Linked DNA regions of Rhodovastum atsumiense. The protein of the gene in region 1 interacts with the protein of each later gene in a pairwise test. Links are inferred from orthologs where the notes say so. Each region holds a gene or a part of one and is shown in the gene's direction. Other genes may lie near its edges.

Region 1 (6,025 bases):
ATCCTGCTGTCGACGTACAACGGTGCGCGATGGCTGCGAGAGCAACTGGAGAGCATCCTTCACCAGACCCATGAGGAATGGGTGCTGTACTGGCGCGATGACGGCTCGGCCGACGCCAGCGTCGCCATCCTGCAGGAGTTCAGCCAACGCGCCGGCCAGGGGCGTTGCGTGCGGATCGAGCAGCCGGCGCATCGTCTCGGCGTGACCGCCAGCTTCCTGACCCTGTTGCGCGCCGTCGTCCCCCGGCTCGGGGAGCGCGACGCGATCGCCTTCGCCGACCAGGACGATATCTGGCTGCCGCACAAGCTGGAACGCGGGCTCGCGGCGCTGCACCGTGCCGGCCAGGGCCTGCCGGTGCTGTATTGCGGTCGCCAGATCCTGGTGGATCAGGATCTGAACCGCCTGGGCCTGTCCGGTGCGCTGCGGCGTGCCACCGGCTTTCCGGCGGCGCTGACCCAGAACGTGGCCACCGGCTGCACCGTCATGCTGAACCGCCAGGCCGCCTGCCTGGTCGCGGCCAGCCGCCCCGCCCCGGGCACGCTGCATGACTGGTGGGCCTACCTGATGGTGACCGCCGCCGGCGGGCTGCTCGTCCAGGACAAGGAACCGGTGATCCTGTATCGCCAGCACCGATGCAACCTGGTGGGCGCCCCGGCCTCCTCGCTGCGCCGCGCGGTGGGGGCCCTGCGCCGCGGCCCGGCCTTGTTCATGACGCTGCTGCGGGCCCATGTCGATGGATTGCTGGCCCAACCCGAGCTCATCACCGAGCGGGCCCGGGCCGAGCTCCTGCTGCTCAGCCGGGCGCTGCATGGTGGGATCCGGCTGCGGCTGATGGCCTTGCGGATGCCGGGACTGCACCGCCAGACCTGGCCGGAAACCGCCCTGTTCCGCTGCTGGTTCCTCATCGGCTGATCGCGGCGCCGCAGGCGGCCAGGGCCGCCCGCATATGCGCCGGCACCGGCGCCGTCACCGCCACCGGCGGATCGAGCCCGAGCGAAAGGCTGCGCGCCAGCAAGTGCAGCCGCTCCGCCTCCCCGCCCGGGCCGTACACCGGATCGCCCAGCAACGGACAGCCCAGCACCGCGCAATGCGCCCGCACCTGGTGCGTCCGCCCGGTGCGCGGGCGCAGTTCCAGCCAGGCCATCCCCGCCGCCTGCCCGCGCAGGCACCATTCGGTCACCGCGGGTTGGCCCGCCTCGTCGGCGACCATGCGCCACCCCGCCGGCGTACTGACCTTGCGCAGCTTCGCCTGAATCACGCCCGCCTCGCCCGGCGGCGCCCCGTGCACCACCGCCCAATAGGTCTTCGCCGCCCGACCGGCCGCGAACTCGGCCTGGGCCGCATGCAGCGCCGCCCGTCGCAGCGCCACCAGCAGGCAGCCGGCGGTGTCGGCGTCCAGCCGGTGCGCGAGCCACGGCCCGTCGCGCCGACGCGACAGCGCCGGGAAGCAATCCTCCACGCTGGGGCCGCCGCGCGGCCCGGGATGCACGGGCAGCCCCGCCGGCTTGTCGAGCACGACGAAACGCGAATCGTGGAACAGGATCGGGATGTCCATCGCGTGATGCTATGCCATGCCGCATGAAGCCCGACACGATCTGCGGCGCCAACGCCGTCGACGCCCTGTTCGCCCGTCGCCCCGACGACGTCATCCGCCTGTTCTACGCCACCGAACGGCGCGACCTGGTCGGTCCCTGGTGCAGCCGGCTCGCCGAGGCACGCCGGCCCTACCGCCTGCTGCCGGACGCGGAGCTGGTGAAGGTCGCCGGCACGCCACACCATGGCGGCGTGGTCGCGGTGGCCAAGCCCCGCGAGATCCCGCTGCTCGACCTGCGCGCCCCGCCGCGCGGGAATTTCCTGCTGGTGCTCGACGGCATCGGCAACCCGCACAATCTCGGCGCGATCGCCCGCAGCGCCGCGTGGTTCGGCGTGCCGGCGCTGCTGCTGCACGACATCCCCGGCGCCGCCCTGCCCTCCGACGCCGCCTACCGCACCGCCGAGGGTGGCCTGGAATGGCTGGCCCTGCACCGCACCCGCGACCTGCCGCGCGCCCTGGCCGCCTTGGCGCCCTACTACCGCATCGTGGCGACGACGCTTGCCGCTGATGCAGTGCCACCCGAGGCGATTCCGCGCGACCGGCCCCTCGCCCTGGTGCTCGGCGCAGAGGAACACGGCATCCGCGCCGAGGTGCTGGCGGCCTGCCGCCGCTCGGTGCGCATCCGTGGCACCGGGCGGGTGCAGAGCCTGAACGTTGCGCAGGCGGCCGCGGTGCTGCTGCACGCCCTCACCTGAGCGGACATCTGAGCAGGACAGGCCCTGGCCTTCCCGCAGGGCGGCGTGGCAGGGTTGGTCATGCGCATTCATATCCAGAACCGTTCCGCCTCCGCCCCCTTCGTGCTCACCCCCGCGCAATGGCACGCCGCCGCAGCGCGCGCCGGGGAAACCGACCACGAGGTCAGTTTTGGATTCGATACAGACGCCTTCACCGCCGCCATCGCCGAGGCGGAGATCCTGATCGCCTCGCCAAGCACGATCGGGAGCCTGCTGCCCTTCGCCGGGCCACGGCTGCGCCTGATGTTCACCACCGCCGCCGGGGTCGATGCCCTGCGGCCCTTCGAGCGACTGCCCCCCGGCGTCCTGCTGGTGAACAATCGCGGCGTGCACGGCGCCAAGGTGTTCGAATACGCCGCCATGGCGCTGCTGATGCTGAATACGCGGATTCCCGCCTATGCCGCCGCCCAGCGCCGCGGCAGTTGGGAACCGCAATTCCTGCCGGTCATCCGCGGCCGACGCGCCACCATCATCGGCACCGGCGACCTCGGGGCCGCCGCCGCCCGCGCCGCCCGGATGCTCGGGCTGTCCACCACCGGCCTGCGCACCCGCGCCCTCCCGCATGATGATTTCGACCGCATCCGCCTGATCGCGGAGCTCGACGCGGTGCTGCCGGAAACCGACTTCCTGGTGCTCGCCTGTCCGCTCACCCCCGCCACCGCCGGGCTGCTCGACCGTCGCCGCCTGGAATTGCTGCCGCAGGGGGCGGGCGTGGTGAACGTGGGCCGCGGCGGGCTGATCGACCAGGATGCGCTGTGCGACCTGCTCGATGCCGGGCGACTCGGCGGCGCGGTGCTCGACGTGACGACCCCGGAACCACCGCCGCCCGACCACCGGGTCTGGACCACGCCGAACCTGCTGGTGACGCCACATGTCTCCGCCGACGAGGATCCGGCCACCTACAATGCCGCCACCCTGGAGGTGTTCTTCGCCAATCTCCGGGCCTGGCGCGACGGAGGGATGCCACCGAACCAGGTTGATCCCGGCCGGGGATATTGACACTTCCGGGCGTAATTCTCGCGCATCATCCGTCGCATCAACGACAGCCGCTCGACCATTGATAAAAATAGGCATCACGAGAACCTGATTTCGTGGAACCGCGGTGGGGCCGGGGCCTTTTCCTCGCATGATGAAAAAGGACAGCAGCATCACCCGGCTCACCGCGGCAGCGATCGGCGCCGCGATGGCCCTCGCTCTGCCGGTGGCGGCCCATGCGGAACCGGAACTTTCCGATGGCCCGGCCTTGCGGGAAGCGCGGAAGCTCGCGGAACAACCGCCCGTGGCCGAGCCGCCCGGGCGCCGTCCGCCGATCGATCATTCCGGCCGCAAGCTGCGCGGCAAGGCCAGCTTCTATGGCGAGGAATTCCGGGGCCGCAAGATGGCCAACGGCAAGCGCTTCAACCCCGACTCCACGGTCGCGGCCAGCAAGTCGCTGCCGCTCGGCACCGTCGCGAAGGTCACCAACCTCAAGACCGGCAAGTCCGCCATGGTCAGGATCGAGGACCGTGGGCCCTATGCCCAGGGCCGCGTCGTGGACCTGACGCCGAAGACAGCGAAGAAACTCGACATGATCGGTGACGGCGTGGTGCCGGTGGTGGTGGCGCCGGTCGCGGTGCCGCAACGGTCAGGCGGCGCCAAGGCGGGTGCGGGAGCAGCCGAGGTGCCAGCCTCCACAGCGACCGAAGCGTTGCAACAGGCCGCCGCAGCCGCGCCGCCCGAGGAACCGCAGGCGCGGCGGTAGGATCGGCCCGGCACTGCACATCATTGGACCTATGCCTTCGGGAACAGGCCGGGAAACAGCACTTCGACCGCATCAAGGGGAAAGCGCAGCGAAACCGGTCCCTTGGGGGTATCGGAGCCGAGAATGCCCTCCGCCACCAAGGTGCTCAGGAGATCGCGGGCGGTCCGTTCCTTCAGGCCGGTGACGCGCGCCGCTTCCCCGCGCGGCAGTTCCCCGCGTTGCAGGACCTGTTCCAGAAGCGCAAAGGCTTCCGGCTTCAGCCCCCGCTGTTCCACATAGAATTTCAGGCGCTCGATGAGCGTGTCCAGGGCGAACAGGCCGCTCATGCAGGTGACCTGATCAAGGCAGACCTGAAGGAACCAGGTGGTGAACTCCGCCAGAGCCCGGAGCGAGAGGTTTCCCCGGCCGTCCAGATCGCCCTGCCGTAGCGAATCGGCGTGATCCATCATCCGCTTGTATTCGCCCCGGCTCTCCAGGCCCCGCGCCAGTCCGCGTGACACCGACCAGAGGCCGTGTGCGCCGATGCCGGCATGCAGCGCCATGGCGTGGCTCATCAACCGGCTGACACGCCCGTTCCCATCCAGGAAGGGGTGGATGTAATTCAGCCGGTGATGGGCCGCCGCCATTGCCAGGATGCGACTGCCCATGCGCAGCGGCTCGAAGCGGTAGCGTTTCTCGAAATGCTGCATGAACGCGGCCACGCGCTCGCCGGCCGGCGGCCAGTGCCGGCCAACCATGACCTCATGCTCCGCGGTCGAACGGAACTCGCCCGGCACCATGCGCAACGCGCGACCCGTGCCGCGCACAATCAGCATGGCTTCGGGAGCATCCACGTAGAAGGCGCGATGAACGTCACGGATGAATTCAGCTGAAGCCGGTTCCGGTAGCGCAGCTTCTGCAAAACGACGGTCAATGTCGCGCTGGACACGGATATGCGCGCGCGCTTCGACCTGAAGATTCCGGCGCTCCTCCGTGGGGTCGAGTTGATCGGCCAGAGCCCGCTCGATCTCGCGCGGGGTCGTGTTGTGACCTTCAATCAGGTTCGAATAGTAGCAGTTCATGATCCGCACGGCATCGGCAAGATTGGCCGCGGACCGGGCATGCAGCCGGATTCCAAGTGCGCTGCTGCTGGCCGAGAGGGCGGCGATCAGATCGACAATTTCCGGACCGGTTTCATCGAGAAGGCAGGGTTCGATCCGTGCCGGGGTTTCCTCAAACGCCACTTTGCCGATCCTGAGTCTGGATAACAGACTGACATTATAAGGTAGAATCCGGAAATCTGCCAAAATTCTGCCGATCATCACGCCGATGCGCGAAGCGCCGCCAGGAGCATGAAACAACTATGATTTCCGGGGACGAAAGGGCAGCTTTCCGCCGATCCCGCAGGCAAAGCCCTTCATGCCACTGGCGCGGCTCCGAATCGCCGCTATCGCCAGCTCGTCAGGTAGAAGCGGGGGATTTCGTCGGGGTAGGCCCTGAAGGACACTTCGCGACGTGCCGCATAGGACTGCACGCTCGTCATGATCGGCAGGAAATACATCTGCTCGGTGATCAGGCGGATGGCCGCAGCGTAGTAGCGGCGGCGTTCATCGGCATTGGTGCTCGCTCCGCCCTGCTCCACCAGCCGCTTCAGCTCCGGGTCGCGGGTGTTGTCGTTGTCGCTGAACCCCTCGGTGCCGGCGCTGAAGAACTGCGGCAGGAATGCCGAAACGTCGTTGATGGAGTAGCTGCCCCAGTTGGCGAGGTAGAGCGGATTGCCGCCTTCCAGGTTGCGCCTGAGCGCGGCTTCGGTCTGCAGATGCACCAGCCGGGCGTCGATGCCGACCGCCTTCAGGTAGCCCTGCACCGGGGCCTCGAACTGCGGCAACAGGTAACTGATCATCTCCGTCCGAAACCCGTCCGGATAGCCCGCTTCCGCCAGCAGCGCCCGCGCCCGGGCCGGGTCGTAGGCGTAGC
Region 2 (4,191 bases), 1.5 Mb from region 1 along the record:
CCGGCACCAACGGCAAGTCCACCACCACCGCCCTGCTCGCCCACATCCTGGAACGGACCGGCCGCCCGGTGGCGGCGGGGGGCAATCTCGGCACGGCGGCACTGGCCTTGCCCCGGCTCGATCACGATGGCGTGTACGTGCTCGAGATGTCGTCCTACATGCTGGAACGACTCGCGGCACTTCGTTTCGACATCGCGACCATGCTCAACCTCAGCCCGGACCACCTGGACCGGCATGGCGACATGGCGGGCTATGCGCGGGCCAAGCGGTCCATCTTCGACCGCCAGACCGGCGCCGACACGGCGGTGGTGGGCATCGACGACGCCGACGGGCGCGCGATGGCGGCGGCGCTGCGCGCGGGGCCGGCGCGCCTGATGACGATTTCCGGCGAAGGACCGGCCGATCTGGGACCCGAGGGGAGCGTGCTGCGCGACGCCGACGGGCCGATCGTGGATCTCGCGCGGGCCCGCGCCCTGCCGGGCAGCCACAACGCCCAGAATGCCGCCGCCGCCGCGGCGATGGCGCTTTCCCTCGGCGTGACGCGGACACAGGTCGCCGAAGGTATTCTCAGCTATCCGGGCCTGCCGCACCGGCAGGAACGCGTGGCCGAGGCCGCCGGCGTGGTGTTCGTCAACGACAGCAAGGCGACCAATGCCGATTCCGCGGCGCGCGCGCTCGGTTGCTACGATCGCCTCATCTGGATCGCCGGCGGCATGGCCAAGGCGGGCGGCATCGACAGCCTGGTGCCATTCTTCCCGCGCATCGCGCTGGCGTTGCTGATCGGGCGCGACGCCCCGGTGCTGGCGCAGACCCTGGCCGCGCACGGCGTGCCGCATCGCGATGTCGGCACGCTGGATGCGGCGGTGGCGGCGGCCTGGCAGGAAGCGCGTGCCGGCACCGCGCCGGTGGTGCTGCTCTCGCCGGCCTGTGCGTCCTGGGACCAGTTCACCGGCTTCGATGCACGCGGCGACCGCTTCCGCGCGCTGGCGCAGGCCCTGGCGGAGAGCAGCGCATGATGCCACCGCTCTCCCGCGCCGACACCTCGCTGCTGGGCCGCTGGTGGTGGACGGTGGATCGCTGGACCCTGTTCGCGATCGTGACGCTGATCGGCTTCGGCTACGTGATGATGCTGGCGGCGAGCCCGGCGGTCGCGGAGCGCATCAAGCAGTCCCGCGACATCTTCATCCTCAAGCAGGTGTTCTTCCTCAGCTTCGCCGGGGCCATCGTGGTGGTGGTGTCGCTGCTGAGCCCGCGCGGCATCCGTCGCCTGGCGCTGGGGGGCTGCTTCATCGCCCTGGTGCTGACCGCCATGACCCTGGTGGCGGGCGTGGAGATCAAGGGCGCGCGGCGCTGGATCTCCATCCCCGGCCTGTCGCTGCAGCCCAGCGAGTTCCTCAAGCCCTGCTTCGCGGTGATCGCGGCCTGGCTGATCGCCGAGGCCAGGACGGTGCGCCGCTTCCCGGGCACGCTGCTCGCCTTCTGCGTCTTCGGCGTCATCGCGGTGCTGCTGAAGTCGCAGCCGGACGTGGGCATGCTCGCGGTGATCTCGGGCGTGTTCTTCGTGCAGTTGTTCGTGGGCGGGCTCAACATCGTCTTCGTCGGCTTCGGGCTGGCCGGCATGGCCGGCGCCGCAGTCGCCGCCTACAGCTTCTTCCCGCATGTGCGCAGCCGCGTGACCCGCTTCCTCGACCCCTCGAGCGGCGACAACTACCAGGTGATGCGCTCGCTGGAGGCGTTCGGCTCGGGCGGGCTGTGGGGGCGCGGCCCCGGCGAGGGCCGGGTCAAGGACGTGCTGCCCGATGCCCATGCCGACACGGTGTTCGCCGTGGTGGGCGAGGAATTCGGCATGATCCTGTGCCTGGTGATCCTCGGCCTGTTCGCCTTCATCGTGCTGCGCGGCCTGCTGCGCCTGCTGGCCGAGAACGACATGTACGTGGTCCTGGCGGCCACCGGGCTGGTGACCAGCTTCGGCCTGCAGGCCTTCGTCAACATGGCCTCGACGCTGCACCTGATCCCGACCAAGGGCATGACCCTGCCCTTCGTTTCCTATGGCGGGTCCTCGGTGCTGGCGGTGGCGCTGGGGATGGGCATGCTGCTCGCGCTCACGCGCAAGCGCCACAACGGGGAATTGCTATGAGAGGCCCGGCGCCGCGCCTGATCGTGATCGCCGCCGGCGGCACCGGCGGACATTTCTTTCCGGCCGAGGCGCTGGCGGCCGCCCTGTCCGGGCGCGGCCACCGCATCGCGCTGATGACGGATGCGCGCTCCGGCGGCCTGGACTCGCCAAGCTTCGCCGGAGGCGAGCGCTTCGTGCTGCGCGGCGCCGGCATCGCCGGGCGCGGGGCGTGGCGCGGGCTGCAGGCGGTGGGGCAGCTCGCCGCCGGCACCTTGCAGGCGCGCGGCATCCTCGCCCGCCTCGATGCCGCGGCGGTGGTCGGCTTCGGCGGCTATCCGGCGGTCGCCCCGGTGCTGGCGGCGCGCCTGCTGCGCCGGCGCCCGCGCGTGCTGCTGCACGAGCAGAACGCCGTGCTCGGGCGGGCGAACCGGGTGCTGGCGCGGCTGGCCGACGGGCTGGCGCTGAGCCATGCCCCGACCTCGCGCCTGCCGCGGGGGGTTCGCACCACGCTTACGGGCAACCCGGTGCGCCCGGCGGTGGCGGCGCTGGCCGGCCATCCCTATGCCGCGCCCGAGGGGGTGTTCCGCCTGGTTGTGATCGGCGGATCGCTGGGGGCACGGGTGTTCAGCGACATCGTACCCGCCGCCCTCCGTGCGCTGCCGGCAACGACGCGCGCGCGGCTGCATGTGACGCAGCAGTGCCGCAGCGAGGACCTTGATCGGGTGCGCGCTGTATACAACAGTATCGGCATTGTTTTTGATCTGCAACCGTTCTTTGCCGATATTGCCGGGCTTCTTTCGCAGGCGCACCTGGTCGTTGCCCGTGCGGGAGCATCAACTATCGCGGAGCTGGGGGTGATCGGCCGTCCGGCGGTGCTGGTGCCGCTGCCCGGCGCGATCGACGACCATCAGACGGAAAACGCACGCGCCCTGGTTGCGGCCGGCGGCGCCTGGATGATGCCGCAATCCGAATTCGGCGCCGAAACACTGGCGCAACGTATCGAAACTCTTCTGGCCGCTCCGGCTATTCTCTCCAGGGCGGCGCAGGCTGCCGCGGGCTGTGGCATTGCGGACGCGGCATCGCGTCTGGCCGATCTCGTGGAACAGACCATCGCACAGGATTCCGTTTCATGAGAGCCCTGCCGCTGTCCATTGGCACCATTCATTTCGTCGGCATCGGCGGCATCGGCATGTCCGGCATCGCCGAGGTCCTGCACAATCTCGGCTATGCGGTCCAGGGCAGCGACCTCGCCGAGAGCGCGAATGTCCGCCGGCTGCGCGAGACCGGCATCGCCGTCGCGGTCGGGCATGACGCGCGCAACCTGGGCGAGGCGCAGGTGGTGGTCGTCTCCACCGCGGTGAAGCCGGACAACCCGGAAGTGCAGGCGGCGCGGGCGCGGATGATCCCGGTGGTGCGGCGCGCCGAGATGCTGGCCGAGCTGATGCGGCTGCGATGGTCGATCGCGGTCGGCGGCACGCATGGCAAGACCACCACGACCAGCCTGATCGCCACCGTGCTGGAAGCGGCGCGGCTCGACCCCACCGTCATCAACGGCGGCATCATCAACGCCTACGGCACCAACACGCGGCTCGGCTCGGGCGAGTGGATGGTGGTGGAGGCCGACGAGAGCGACGGCAGCTTCCTGCGCCTGCCCGCGGTGATCGCGGTGGTCACCAACATGGATGCCGAGCACCTCGACCACTGGGGCACCGGCGAGGCCATGATCGCGGGCTACGAGCACTTCGTGCAGAATATTCCGTTCTATGGCTTCGCCGTACTGTGCATCGACCACCCGGCGGTGCAGCAGATGATCCCGCGCCTGTCCGACCGGCGCATCATCACCTACGGCCTGTCGCCGCAGGCCGATATCCGCGCCGAGCGCGTGGTGGCCGACAAGCTGGGTGCCACCTTCGAGGTGACGGTGGCCGACCGCGCCCGCAACCGCACCCGCAAGATGGGGCCGTTCCGCCTGCCGATGCTGGGCAACCACAACGTTCAGAACGCGCTGGCCGCGGTCGCCATCGCCTCCGAGATGGAAATCGACGACGCCACCCTGCGCAGTGCCTTCGCCTCCT

The links. Proteins that work in one complex are often made in the same cells at the same time.
Region 2: the proteins of NBY65_RS11130 (region 1) and murG interact in binary tests that used the Escherichia coli proteins (3 or more experiments, as listed by UniProt). The link is inferred for Rhodovastum atsumiense from one-to-one orthologs.

The regions. Positions count from the first base shown.
Region 1 is NZ_OW485601.1:2,423,157-2,429,181, reverse strand. The notes cover bases 585-3,433. They hold NBY65_RS11130 (TrmH family RNA methyltransferase), read left to right. Parts: upstream 585-1,578; coding sequence 1,579-2,289; downstream 2,290-3,433. Other genes in these bases: NBY65_RS11125 (D-2-hydroxyacid dehydrogenase), read left to right, coding at 2,350-3,327; NBY65_RS11135 (RluA family pseudouridine synthase), read right to left, coding at 902-1,555; NBY65_RS11140 (glycosyltransferase family 2 protein), read left to right, coding at 585-912. In the rest of the region: more of NBY65_RS11140, read left to right, coding at 1-584; NBY65_RS11120 (septal ring lytic transglycosylase RlpA family protein), read left to right, coding at 3,455-4,069; NBY65_RS11115 (Fic family protein), read right to left, coding at 4,099-5,409; NBY65_RS11110 (ABC transporter substrate-binding protein), read right to left, coding at 5,496-6,025.
Region 2 is NZ_OW485601.1:954,558-958,748, forward strand. The notes cover bases 1,192-4,191. They hold murG (undecaprenyldiphospho-muramoylpentapeptide beta-N-acetylglucosaminyltransferase), read left to right. Parts: upstream 1,192-2,133; coding sequence 2,134-3,249; downstream 3,250-4,191. Other genes in these bases: NBY65_RS04135 (FtsW/RodA/SpoVE family cell cycle protein), read left to right, coding at 1,192-2,137; murC (UDP-N-acetylmuramate--L-alanine ligase), read left to right, coding at 3,246-4,191. Also shown: murD (UDP-N-acetylmuramoyl-L-alanine--D-glutamate ligase), read left to right, coding at 1-1,016; more of NBY65_RS04135, read left to right, coding at 1,016-1,191. UniProt on the Escherichia coli protein: Cell wall formation. Catalyzes the transfer of a GlcNAc subunit on undecaprenyl-pyrophosphoryl-MurNAc-pentapeptide (lipid intermediate I) to form undecaprenyl-pyrophosphoryl-MurNAc-(pentapeptide)GlcNAc (lipid intermediate II).